DNA from 4 places in the Mesorhizobium sp. B1-1-7 genome. Region 2 is predicted to be linked to each of the others. Evidence: predicted binding sites of a transcription regulator. Region 2 holds the regulator's gene; each other region holds the start of a gene.
What was found. The regulator PhoB, encoded in region 2, activates phosphate uptake and scavenging genes when phosphate is short. The targets are predictions, from matches to a motif close to TGTCATNNANCTGTCAT.
Positions count from the first base shown of each region.

Region 1: the regulator PhoB is predicted to act here: its motif matches at 1,449-1,465, upstream of FJ978_RS17870 (YdcH family protein).
Region 3: the regulator PhoB is predicted to act here: its motif matches at 1,397-1,413, upstream of FJ978_RS09145 (LTA synthase family protein).
Region 4: the regulator PhoB is predicted to act here: its motif matches at 1,000-1,016, upstream of FJ978_RS16765 (alkaline phosphatase).

Region 1 covers NZ_VFWQ01000009.1:304,105-307,310, forward strand. Annotated here, with positions in the region: gene FJ978_RS17855 (transporter substrate-binding domain-containing protein) at 1-98, opposite strand, end outside; gene FJ978_RS17860 (IclR family transcriptional regulator) at 268-1,056, shown strand; gene FJ978_RS17865 (YdcH family protein) at 1,092-1,295, opposite strand; gene FJ978_RS17870 (YdcH family protein) at 1,535-1,708, shown strand; partial or broken gene FJ978_RS32835 (IS1595 family transposase) at 1,863-2,030, opposite strand; gene FJ978_RS33240 (DUF6471 domain-containing protein) at 1,990-2,199, shown strand; gene FJ978_RS17880 (hypothetical protein) at 2,364-3,092, shown strand; gene FJ978_RS17885 (hypothetical protein) at 3,173-3,206, opposite strand, start outside.
Region 2 covers NZ_VFWQ01000010.1:251,860-255,065, reverse strand. Annotated here, with positions in the region: gene pstB (phosphate ABC transporter ATP-binding protein PstB) at 1-123, shown strand, start outside; gene phoU (phosphate signaling complex protein PhoU) at 147-854, shown strand; gene phoB (phosphate regulon transcriptional regulator PhoB) at 871-1,560, shown strand; gene FJ978_RS19215 (ROK family protein) at 1,879-3,123, opposite strand.
Region 3 covers NZ_VFWQ01000004.1:394,092-397,297, forward strand. Annotated here, with positions in the region: gene FJ978_RS09135 (ribbon-helix-helix protein, CopG family) at 1-180, opposite strand, end outside; gene fabD (ACP S-malonyltransferase) at 236-1,174, opposite strand; gene FJ978_RS09145 (LTA synthase family protein) at 1,452-3,206, shown strand, end outside.
Region 4 covers NZ_VFWQ01000009.1:83,193-86,398, forward strand. Annotated here, with positions in the region: gene FJ978_RS16760 (MFS transporter) at 1-913, shown strand, start outside; gene FJ978_RS16765 (alkaline phosphatase) at 1,089-2,663, shown strand; gene FJ978_RS16770 (hypothetical protein) at 2,678-2,959, opposite strand; gene typA (translational GTPase TypA) at 3,156-3,206, shown strand, end outside.

The DNA of each region.
Region 1 (3,206 bases), on a different contig from region 2:
TCGAGCACGGTGCGCAGCAAGCTGTCGGACGCTGCCTGGGCGGCGGCCTTCTGGGCATCGACGGTTGCCAAAACGCCGGCCGTCGCCAGTCCCGCCATTCCCAATTTCAGAAAATCACGTCTTCCGGATGTGTCGTTCACGGCGACCTCCTTTCGTGTTGTGTTCCCCTATGCACAGGCAAGACACGTCATTGTTTTCACAACGATTGTCTCTTACAAGAGACGTATGTATCCTGTACAAGACAGATACTAACATCAGGAACCGACAATGCAAGATGGCAATGCCCTGGCTGTTTCAGCCGGCGAGAAGATTTCCGGCTCCCGGGAAAAGGGTCTCAACCGGGTGCTCGAAATCCTGGAGTTTCTTCATACGACGCAGCGCGCCATCGGCATCGGCGACCTTGCCAAGGGCGTGAACGCACCGCGCTCGACGACCTACACGCTGGTGCGATCGCTGGTCGACGCCGGCCTGCTGGAAATGGAAGGCGACGGCAACCGCGTCTATTTCGGCAAGAAGCTCTACCTCTACGGGATGGATTATGTGCGCGGTAACGACCTGATGCGGCGCGGGCGCCAGGAGGTCGACAATCTGTCGCGCGAGACCGGCGAGACCTCGGAACTGTGCATGCTGCAAAGTGGCCGCTACACCATCGTCCACGCGAGCCCGGGTACCAGGCCGTTCCGCATCAGTTCGGCCACCGGACTGCAGATACCGCTGCCGTGGACCGCTTCGGGGCGGCTGCTGCTGGCGGGGCTGGATAGGGCCACGATCGAAGCCATGGTGTCGGACGACGATCTTGTGCTGCCCGACGGGCGCAAGCTCAAGCTCGACGATTTCGTCGCCGACATCGCCGAGGCGCGGGTCACCGGCTACTGCGTCACTTCGGGGCTGGTCGATGCCTATACGAAATGCCTTGCCGTGCCGGTCTTTTCAGCGCCGGGCAAGGTCGAGGCGACGATGTGCCTGGTGGTTCCCATCGATACCACCGATGAGCGGACCGCCAGCCTCATCGGCCTGCTGCGCGACCGCGCCGCCAGGCTATCGATCGCCGGATAGGCGAAGCATGATGGAGGACGCTTGGTGCCCGTGGCTCAAGCGATGATGTCGGGAATGATCTTGTCTTCCAACGCCATCAGCCGATCCTTGAGGACCAGTTTCTTCTTCTTCATGCGCTGGATTTGCAGCGGATCGCAACCCATGGCGATCATCGCGTTGATCGCCGCGTCGAAATCGGCGTGTTCCTGCTTCAGCCGGGAAAATTCGAGGCGAATATCGGCCTGTTCCTGATCGGACATTCTCTACCGTCTGCACGTCTGCGGCGCCCAAAACTGGGCCTGATTGGGCGGGGGCGGCAATTTCTGCCACCGGCGCGCAGGCCATATCACATTTCACATTGTCGTGGAATGCTACCACGCAGCATTCGACATCCCAGCCGGAAGGTGGCACAGTGTCATTGTGCCGTCACAGAAGCGACCTGCGGTGGACGTGCCTTTGACGGCTGCAATCGAGGAAACCATGAAAGGGAGAACCAATCATGTCTCTTGCATCCCATCTTGATGAGTTGCAGCGGAAACACGGCGACATCGAACGCGAGATCGATGACGCGATGAACCACCCGTCGGTGGACGACCTCGAAATCGTGAATCTCAAGCGACGCAAGCTGGCACTCAAGGACGAGATTGAAAAACTGAGGGCGACCACGCATTGACGCTCACCTGATATAGCCGCTCGCCATTTGCGATTTTCCTTACCGGCGGCAAGCGCCGCCGGTGTGAGCTTTGGTTTTCACCGCTCCACCATGAGCCGCAGCTAATATCCTTTCCGGTCCGGTATCATGGCGCAAAAGCACAGGATTTGAATCCAGCCGCGCCTTCTGTGCCGAAAACCGCCGGCAGCGAGTTCCCATTGCGCTCATGAATGATGACAACGGCCTTACGCTTGCCGTTCTGGTTTTCCCAAAGGCGACGGTCGAGCCGGTTTTCCTTGCGGTTGGCCGGCTTCACATACCCGCCGAAATGGCCACCAACTACCGGCGCGTGTCATCTGAAGGTCGAACTAAAGCACGCTGATCTAACGTATGATGATCTGGCCGAACGGCTCAAGGAACACGGCTTCAACGAAACAAAGGCCAGCATTGCCAACAAGCTTGCTGGCGCAACTATGTCTGCGCATCTTTCTTGCGGTACTTGCCGCCACTAGCCGGGAGGGCGTAATACTGGAGAACATCTAGGCTTTCAGGGGCGGCTTTGGGGATGCACGAACCAACTTTGGCGCGATTAATAGCTGTGCCATTTTTATTTTTGGTCGTGCTCCTAGCCGCTGCCTGGACCTCCGGGTCTCAAGAAATAATATGCAAGCAGACAATGGGCGGCGAGGAACACTGCGCTCCCTATAACCTCGCGGCGTATTACCTGGTCGAGATCAAAGAGACCATCGACGATAACGATGGGCTTATCACCGCCTTGGCCACCATTGTCATCGCCGCTTTCACTGGGACTCTCTGGAAATCCACCCACGACTTGGGAGTTGCTGGCGAGAGGCAGATGAGCCTCATCGAGGGTAATGCCAGAAAAGAACTTCGCGCTTATCTCACCGTCGTTCCGGACGGAATCAATCAGTTGATCGGTGAGCCCGACGTTATGGGGCATGTCGTGCTGAGAAATGTCGGCAGACTGCCGGCGCGCAACGTGACACTCGTCGTAACAATGGAGTTGTCGCCCGGTCCAGAGCCTGACTCGTTCTTTCGCAGGGAGATTTTTAATATTCGAAAAGTGGCCACGGAATCGGATCGGGTCATCCAACCTGGCGGGGAAATGCGCCAAGGAAGCGAAAAGCCTACCATAGCTATGTCCGAACTCAGTGTGCCCGATCATAACGTCTACGTCTACGGGATCGTCAAATACGACAACGGGTACGGGCGCCGATGCTTCACACGCTTCTGCCACAGGTATGCTACCGCGAGCAGAGACCGTAGTCTCAAAGTGGACAGCAGGCCGAACAAAAGCCGCGCTTTCATTAGCGCAGATAAGGCCCGTTACCACAACTATGGCAACAGTGCAGAGCCTTCCGAGGACACGATGCCTTCCCCATGACAAACAGATGTTCGCGTCGTTCGTGCTGGTCGCTTGTCGCGGTGATCATATGCCTTTTGCTTGGTGCAGGTGTTGCTTGGTCACAGCAACCACCCCAGAGCATCCATCAACACA
Region 2 (3,206 bases):
GTATCGAAGCAGACGGCCTTCATGTATCTGGGCGAACTGGTCGAGTTCGACAAGACGGAGAAGATCTTCACGTCGCCCCGCGAGAAGCGGACGCAGGACTACATCACCGGCCGCTTCGGCTGATCACGCATACGAGGACCAGGATCATGGCCGAACACACGGTTGCAGCCTTCGATGAAGATCTCGGACAGATCAGCAGGCTGATCAGCGACATGGGCGACCTCGCCGGCTCGATGGTCGGCGGTGCCACCAAGGCGCTGCTGAACTCCGACAATGCGCTCGCCCAACGCGTCGTCTCCGATGACGCGATCATGGATGCGCGCCAGCGCGAGCTGGACGACCGCGCCATCACGCTGATCGCCAAGCGCCAGCCGATGGCCGACGATCTGCGCCATGTCGTCGGCTCGATCCGCATGGCCGGCGATCTCGAACGCATCGGCGACCTTGCCAAGAACATCGCCAAGCGCGTCGGCACGGTCGGGCTCTCCGCCACGCCGCGCGACCTGTCGCACTCCATCGACGCGATGGCGCAGCTGGTGCTGATCCAGGTTCAAGGTGTCATCGAGGAATATGCGGCGCGTGATGCCGCGGCACTGGCGAAGCTGCGCGCCGACGACGAGCGTATCGACGTGAAATACACCTCGGTGTTCCGCGAACTGCTGACCTACATGATGGAAGATCCGCGCAACATCACCGCCTGCACGCATCTTCTGTTCTGTGCCAAGAACCTCGAACGCATCGGCGACCACGTGACCAACATCGCCGAGAATGCGTATTATGTGCTGACCGGCACGCAGCTGCCCGCCAATCGCCCGAAGCAGGACGAAACCGCGATGTCGGCGCCGGCGGCATAGCAGGGGTGACCAGCCGATGATCGCGCCACGCATCATGGTGGTGGAGGATGAGGAGCCGCTAGGGGTGCTGCTCCGCTACAATCTGGAATCGGAAGGCTACCAGGTCGAGGTGGTGACGCGCGGCGACGAGGCGGAGATCCGCCTGCAGGAGAACGTGCCCGACCTTCTGGTGCTCGACTGGATGGTGCCGGCGGTGTCCGGCATCGAACTCTGCCGGCGCCTGCGAATGCGGCCCGAGACCGAGCGGCTGCCGATCATCATGCTGACCGCGCGGGGCGAAGAAAGCGACCGCGTGCGTGGGCTCTCCACGGGCGCCGACGACTATCTGGTCAAGCCGTTCTCGACGCCGGAGTTCATGGCCCGCGTCAAGGCGCTGCTGCGCCGCGCCAAGCCTGAAGTGCTGTCCAGCGTGCTCAAGGTCGGCGATATCGTGCTCGACCGCGAATCGCACCGCGTCTACCGCAAGAAGAGCGAGATCCGGCTCGGGCCGACCGAGTTCCGCCTGCTCGAATTCATGATGCGCCATCCCGGCCGCGTGTTCTCGCGCAGCCAGCTGCTCGACAATGTCTGGGGCGAGACGATCTACATCGACGAGCGCACCGTCGACGTGCATGTCGGCCGGCTGCGCAAGGCGGTCAACAATGGCCGCATGCCGGATGTGATTCGCACCATTCGCGGGGCAGGGTACGCCATCCGCGAAGATTAGGTTCTTCGGCGCGGAAGGTTAGACAGTCGGATTTCGTGCTTAAGCCGGATCGCTTTACCTTGGCGATTCGCGAAAACGTCCATTGCTTCGTCATCCACGGGCGGAGCAAGAAGCGAAGCGACGCGGCATAGACCCGAGGATCCATGCCGCGACTTCGAAGCGTTGCCTCGGTGCGGAATTCTGCTCCGCTGCACTCCGTGGCCAAGGTCGCGGCATGGATTCCAGGGTCTCCGCGACGGAGCTTCGCTCCTGCTCCGCCCAGGGATGACGAAGTCGTGAGGCTTTGTCCAACCCACGGATGTTACGATGGCTTCGATTTCACGCCACGTTCTTCCCAGCCGCGCCTGCTCTCGCCTGCACGCCCGGCGCGAATATTTCCTGATCGACGAAGGTCAGAGCGCGCATGGCGCAGCCTTCGCGGATCAGCGGCAGTTCGTTAGGCTCGGTGTCGAAGGAGATCGATTTCGAGTGCTGGCCGCCGGCGGTCTGTGCAATCGCCTCGCGCAAGGCCGGCTCGATCAGGTCGAAGGCGGCGGCGCTGACGCCGACCATGGCGACCGGGGCGGGATCGATCAGCGCGAACAGGCTGCCCAGGCCATAGCCCAGCGCCTCGCCGGCCTTGCGATAGGCCTGGCGCTCCGGCCCGTCCTTGTCGCGCGCCGAAGCCGCCAGCGCCCGCATGTCGGCGTCGCTGACGTCGATCGGTTCGGTGTCCTCGCCAAGCTGTCTCGCGTTGCGCCAGATGGCGTAGTTGCCGGCATAGGCCTCGACGCAGCCGCGCCGTCCGCAGCGGCAGAGCGCGCCGCCTGGGCGGTGGATCATGTGGCCGAACTCGCCGCCCGAGGAATGGGTGCCGGTGAACAGTTCGCCCTTCAGCACCAGGCCCATGCCGATGCCATGCGACAGCAGAATGGCGATGAAGTCGTCGCGGTAGCGCTCGGGATCGCGCCAGCGCAGCGCCACCGCCATCATGTTGCAGTCGTTTTCCATGGTGGCGGGGATGCCGAACTCGGCTTCGAATATGTCGGCGAAGGCGATGTCGGTCTGCGGCGTGATCGGCGACCACAGCATGGCTCGCGCCTCGGTGTCGGTGATGCCCTGGACCGCCAGCGCGATGCGGGCGACGCTGCGGATGTCGATGTCGGGGTCCTCGAGGCGCCGCCTTACGATTGCCGTGCATTCGCCGATCAGCGCCTCGCGCGACATGGTCAGCGTGTCCAGCCGGCGCTGTTCCTCCGATATCACCTGGCCGGCATAGTCGATGACGGCGACCGACAGGAAATTCAGCGACAGCACCACGGTCATCACCGCCGCCGCCTCGGGGTTGAGGGTGAGGCCGACCTGCGGCCTACCGCGTTTTAGCGAGCCGGCCTCGCTCGGCTTGCCCTCGGTCAGGACGCCTTCGCCGATCAGGTCGGAGGAGATCGCCGAGATGGTCGAGTGGCTGAGGCCGGTGGTCGCGGCGATCTCGGTGCGCGAAGGCTGACCGGCACGGCGCACGGCCGCGATCACCATGGCGCGGTTGCGCCGGCGCAGATCGTCGTGGCGGATTCCGACCGACATGTTTCCCACATCCTCCCGATCGCCGCGGCCTTTCGTGCCTCCCGAAGGCCGCCAGCGAAGCCACCAAATACTGGCAGAAGCGC
Region 3 (3,206 bases), on a different contig from region 2:
ATCCTCTTCGCCACGCCTGATCCGCTCCAGAACTTCAGCGGCGAGGTAATAGTCTTCCATTTCCTCGATACCGCGCTCGATGAGTTCGCGCAGATAGTAAGCCTTGCTGCGGCCGGTCCTGGCCGCCAGGAAATCCAGGCGCTCCTCGATCTCGGGAGCCAGTCTTATAGAGGTCGGCATGGCAATCCTCATGAATACATGTATTCATGTACAGCCGCGCAGGGGAGAATTCAAGTCAGAGCGCCGCTAGCGCCGCCTCGACGTCAACCGCCGCACCGACCGACGCGGTAGCGATGTCGCGGTTGATGCGCCGCGCCAGCCCCGACAGCACCTTGCCAGCGCCAATTTCGTAGAGCGCGGTGACGCCGTTGGCGCCGAACCATTCGACCGTCTCGCGCCAGCGCACGCGGGCGACCACCTGCTCGACCAGGCGCCGCGAAATCTCGTCCGGGTCGCTCGTCGGGATGACTGTGACGTTCGAGACGATCGGAACCACCGGTGCGGCCTTGGCCACTTCGGCGAGCGCGTCGCGCATGATCTCCGCGGCCGGCGTCATCAGCGCCGAATGGAAAGGTGCCGAGACCTGCAGCATCAGCGCCCGCTTGGCGCCCTTTTCGGTGCAAAGCCTAGCGGCCAGTTCGACTGCGGCCTTGGCGCCGGAGATGACCAATTGGCCGCCGCCATTGTCGTTAGCGACCTGGCAGACAGACCCTTTGGCCGCTTCAGCGCAGGCAGCTTCGACATCCGCCTGCTCCAGTCCGATGATCGCTGCCATGGCGCCCTCGCCGGGAGGTACCGCCGCCTGCATGGCGTTGCCGCGAATGCGCAGCAGCCGCGCGGCATCGCCAACGGAAACGAAGCCCGCGGCGGCCAGAGCCGAATATTCGCCCAGCGAATGGCCGGCGACATAGGCGACCTTGTCCTTCAGCGAGAACCCGCGCGATTCCAGCGCCCTGATGGCCGCCAGCGATACCGCCATCAGCGCCGGCTGTGCGTTGGCCGTCAGCGTCACGGCCTCTTCGGGACCTTCCCAGATCAACTTCGACAGGTTTTCGCCGAGCGCGTCATCGACTTCCTGGAAGACCCTGCGCGCCTCGGGAAAGCTATCGGCGAGATCCTTGCCCATGCCGACAGCCTGGCTTCCTTGTCCCGGAAAGGTGAATGCGACGGCCATGCGAGGGCTCCTAAGGGCTGGTTTTGCTTGCCTGATAGGCGGGTTTTTCTTGCCTGTGACGCAAGGCAGGCTGCCAAGTCAAGCCCAGTTCGCCCCTGCCGGGCGGCCTCGTCAACCGCCGAGTGCCTGTTCCCAAAGGCTTTTTGGCGATCACTCCTGATGAAAACCGCTCACGAATCGTTTGCTGGCTCTTCTTATTTCCGCCACAGGCGCTAGCTTTGCGTGACAATTATATGACAATCGAGTGACGTGTTTGTCGCTGGGTGGGGAAGTTGAAGTGACAAAGAGTTCGAAACGTAGCGGTAAAGCCGTGCCGCAATTCCTGGAAGACGATCCGTCCACCGGCTACCTGCCGGGCCGGAGATGGCCGGTTGTCCGTTACGGGCTGATCAGCCTGGCGATCGCGGCCATCCTGGTGTTCGCCATCGAACTGATCGTGCGCGGTGATTTCGCCGGCACCGTCTCCTTCTTCCTACAACCGCTCAAGCCGGGCTGGACCACGATCGTGGTGTTCGCGCTGATCCTGATCGGCCTCGACGCCGTGCTCGGCCGTAGCCACCAGAGCCTGATGATCGTGGCTCCGCTGACCCTGTCCCTGGCCTTTGTCGGCCATCAGAAGTCGCATTATCTCGGCGATCCGCTCTATCCGACGGATTTCCTCTACGCCCGCCAGATCGTCGCCCTGCTGCCATTGCTGGTGCGCGACCGGCCAATGACCGCGCTCGCCATGGTCGTCGGCATCGTCGCCGGCCTGTCGCTGCTCGTCTATGGCTGGCGGCTGTGGCGCCGCAAGGTCCTCGCACTCAGCCGCAAGGGCCGCCTCGCCCGGCTGACGCTGGCGGTTCCGCTGCTCGCCTTCTTTGTCTCGATCATGGACTACGCCACCTTCTCGTGGACCAGGGACCGGCTGCAGATCATCCCGATCATGTGGGACCAGAAGGAAAACTACGCCTCCAACGGCTTTGCGCTCGCTTTCGCGCTCAACGTGCCGATGGCGCATGTCTCGGCGCCGGCCGGCTATTCCGACAAGGCGATCGCCGCAATCGAGAGGCCGGAGGTGACAGCCTCCGTGCCCGCCGAGAAACCTGACATCATCGTCGTCATGAGCGAATCCTTCTGGGATCCGACCAAGCTGCCAGGGGTCACCATCACGCCGGACCCCATTCCCAATGTGCGGGCGTTGCGCTCGGGCTATATGTTCTCGCCCGAATTCGGCGGCATGACCGCCAATATCGAGTTCGAAGCGCTGACCGGCTTCTCGAATGCCTTCCTGCCGGCCGGCAGCATCCCCTACCAGCAATATGTGCGCACCCCGACGCCCTCGATGGCAACCTTCCTGAAGAGCGAGGGCTATCAGGCGCGCGCCATCCATCCAGGCACCAACTGGTTCTGGAACCGTGGTGCTGTCTACGCCGATTTCGGCTTCAACGACTTCAAGTCGGAAGAGACGCTGCCGCCGATGGAAAAGCGCGGACCGCTGGCATCGGATGCGGCAATGACCGACGAGATCATCCGTGAAGCCGACGCCAGCGAGCAGCCGGTGTTCTTCTTCGCGGTCAGCCTGCAGAACCATGGCCCCTACGAACCGAACCGCTACTACAACCCGACCCACAAGGTGCAGGCGCCGATCAGCCAGTGGGCGCGTGAATCGCTGCTGAGCTATGCGGAGGGATCCGCGGATGCCGATCGCGGTCTCGAGCGCCTCGTCGAATGGGCAAAGAAGCGCTCCCGTCCCACGGTGATCGCCTTCTTCGGCGACCATCTGCCGCCGCTAGGCCCGGTTTACGTCGAAACGGGCTTCCTCAAGGACAATGTCGCGCCGCGCAAGGAGGCATCACCGCAGGACGCCCTTCAGCATCACGAGACGCCGCTGGTCATCTGGTCGAACCGTACCGGCCCGGCCGAAGACCTGGGTGCGGTCAGCCCCGCCTTCCTGCCCTATCATATCCTGAAGACGGCCGGCATCACCCATCCCTACTACACGGGCTTCCTGGGCGAGATGCGCGAACGCTACCGCGTCGTCGACCGCAAC
Region 4 (3,206 bases), on a different contig from region 2:
GCTCGGCGCCACCATCGTCAACCGCTGGTTCAAGACCAATCGCGGCCTGGTCATGGGCTTGATGTCGGCCTCCAGCGCGACTGGCCTCCTGGTGTTCCTGCCGCTGCTTGCCTCGCTTGCGCAAACGGGCGGCTGGAAGCCGGTCGCGGTCGCGGTCGCGGTTGCCACGGCCTGCCTGCTGCCGCTGGTCTGGCTACTGGTGCCGGAGCGTCCGGCCTCGATCGGCATGGTGCGTTATGGCGCCGAGGCTGATGACGTGCCGCCGACATCGCCGGCATCGCAAGGCAATTTCCTGGCGCACACGCTCAACACGCTGCGCCGCGCCGCCGGCACGCGGGTGTTCTGGTATCTGTTCGCCACCTTCTTCGTCTGTGGCTTCACCACCAACGGGCTGGTCGGCACGCATTTGATCGCGTTCTGCGGCGACATGGGCATCGGCGAGGTGCAGGCGGCCGGCCTGCTGTCGATGATGGGCATTTTCGACCTGATCGGCACGACGCTGTCCGGCTGGCTTACCGACCGTTTCGACCCGCGCAAGCTGCTTGGCGTCTATTATGCCATCCGTGGCCTGTCGCTGATCTACCTGCCTTATTCCGGCTTCTCGGCGACCAGCCTGATCATCTTCGCGGTGCTCTATGGCCTCGACTGGATCGCCACCGTGCCACCGACGCTCAGGCTCGCCAACGAGGCGTTCGGCGACCGCAGCGGACCGATCGTGTTCGGCTGGATCGTCGCCGGCCACCAGGTGGGAGCTGCCACGGCGGCCGCCTTCGGCGGCACCATGCGCGAACTGCAGGGCAATTACGAACTGGCCTTCCTGATCGCCGGAATGACGGCCATCGCCGCCGCCTGCATCTCGCTGCTGATCAATACCAGCCGGCCGGCCTTCGATCCCGAACCGCAAGCGGCATAGGCGCGGCCCTCCCTTCTCCCCTTTTGGGCCCGTTGCCTTATTGATCTCTGGGCGTGAGAGGAGACGGAAAGGGCAGCCCTGTTCATTGTTATCAAACGTTCATGATTTCGAGATGCGCCTGAAACATTGAGGCTGGAGCTTGGTGGCAACGTTCAACGCCATCCAGGAGACAGCCATGAACAAGCTCTCGATGACTCGCCGCGCTTTTGTCACCTCCGCCAGCGCCGCTGGTCTGGTCGGCGTTTCCAGCCTGGCGCTGCCCTATTATTCTCGCGCCAACCAGCGCCCGGCCTTCACCCATGGCGTCCAGTCGGGGGATGTCGACGCCACCAGCGGCATGGTGTGGACGCGCACGGATCGCCCGTCGCGTGTCATGTTCGAAGTGTCGTCGACCGAGAATTTCGCCAACGCGATCCGGCTGGCGCCGCTCGATACGTCGCCGGCCAGCGATTATACGGTCAGACGCCTGCTCACCGATCTCGCTTCCGATCAGGACATCTTCTACCGCATGACGGCAGCCGACCTCGCTGACATCAACGCCGTCTCCGAGCCGATCGTCGGCCGCTTCCGCACCGCGCCGGCCTCGAAGCGCGACATCAAGTTCGCTTGGTCGGGCGACACCGCCGGCCAGGGCTGGGGCATCGACGAGACCGGCATGAAGACCTACGCCACGATCGGCAAGCATACGCCCGATTTCTTCCTGCATTCGGGCGACACCATCTATGCCGACGGCGCGATGAAGGACGAGGTCGACCTGCCCGGCGGCGGCAAGTGGAAGAACGTCGTGCTAGTCGATGGCAAGCGCAAGGTCGCCGAGACGCTGGACGAATACCGCGACCAGTGGAAATACAACATGATGGACAGACACGTCCTGGGTCTCAGCGCCATCTGCCCGACCTTTTATCAGTGGGACGACCACGAGGTGCTGAACAACTGGTCGGATTCGAAAAATCTGAGCGCCGACGATCGCTACACGGAAAAATCCATCCATGTGCTGGCGGCCCGCGCGGCCCGAGCCTTCCATGAGATGACGACGATCCGTTACGAGCCGTCGGAGCCCGGCCGCGTCTACCGCAAGATAGCCTACGGGCCGCTGCTCGACGTGTTCTTCCTCGACATGCGCTCCTATCGCGGCCCCAACGGTCCGGACATGCAGGATGAGATGACACCGCAATCGCGCATGCTGGGCGAACAGCAGACGAAATGGCTGAAGCGGGAGCTAGCCAACTCCAAGGCGACATGGAAGATCATCGCCGCAGACATGCCGCTCGGCCTCGTCGTCTGGGACGATGGCGTCAAAAAGGCAGGCGCGGAGGCTGTCAGCAATGGTGACAACGGTCTGCCAAAGGGACGCGAGCTGGAGATCGCCGACCTGCTGCGCTACATCAAGAATGCCGGCATCAGCAACACCGTCTGGCTCACCGCCGACGTGCACTACACAGCCGCGCATTACTACAATCCCGAGAAGGCGCAGTTCCAGGACTTCAGTCCATTCTGGGAATTCGTCTCCGGCCCCATCCATGCCGGAACCTTCGGCCCGAACGATTTCGACATGACCTTCGGTCCGGAGCTGAAGTTCATCAAGGCGCCGACAGCCGAGCAGGGGCAGAACCTGCCGCCGTCAGCCGGCCTGCAATTCTTTGGCCTTGTCGACATTTCCGGCGCCACCGAGCAGATGACCGTGCGGCTGATGGATCGCGACGACAACGAACTCTACAAGATCACGCTCGAGCCGGTACGGTCGGCGTAAAGACCTGACGGTCGTCAGTCCGGGTAGCAGACCATTGGAATGTTCGGCCAGACGGCGCTGTCGCAGTTGGCTGCGTCCTGGCGCTGCTTGAAGGCGGCGCTGACCGGGCCGGTCACCATCGGATCGACGCCGTCGGGGGCGTCGGCGAAAGCCTGCTGGGCCGAAGGCGCATCGATCGGCAGGGCCGGCCGTGCTTCCTTCAGCGTGGCGGCCGACTGCGCGGCGTTGGCCGCCAGCAGAACGGCAAAGGCCGCGGAGGCGATAAGCGGCCAAAATCGGTTGAGTTTATCGGTCATGACGTTCGAACTGCCCGGGCCCTGAATGGTTCCCGCCTTGGTTAACAAAATCATTTCACACGCAGATGCTTAAGATTTGATGAGTATTTGGTGTTGCGCTTCCCCTTTCGCAACTGCGAAAAACCCTGTATGAGCCGCGCAACCGAAAGAGGCAGCGCCTTTGGCCTGCTGCCTGCAACGCTTCCGAGATCAGAACATGAAACTCCGTAATATCGCGATCATCGCGCACGTCGACCATGGAAAGACC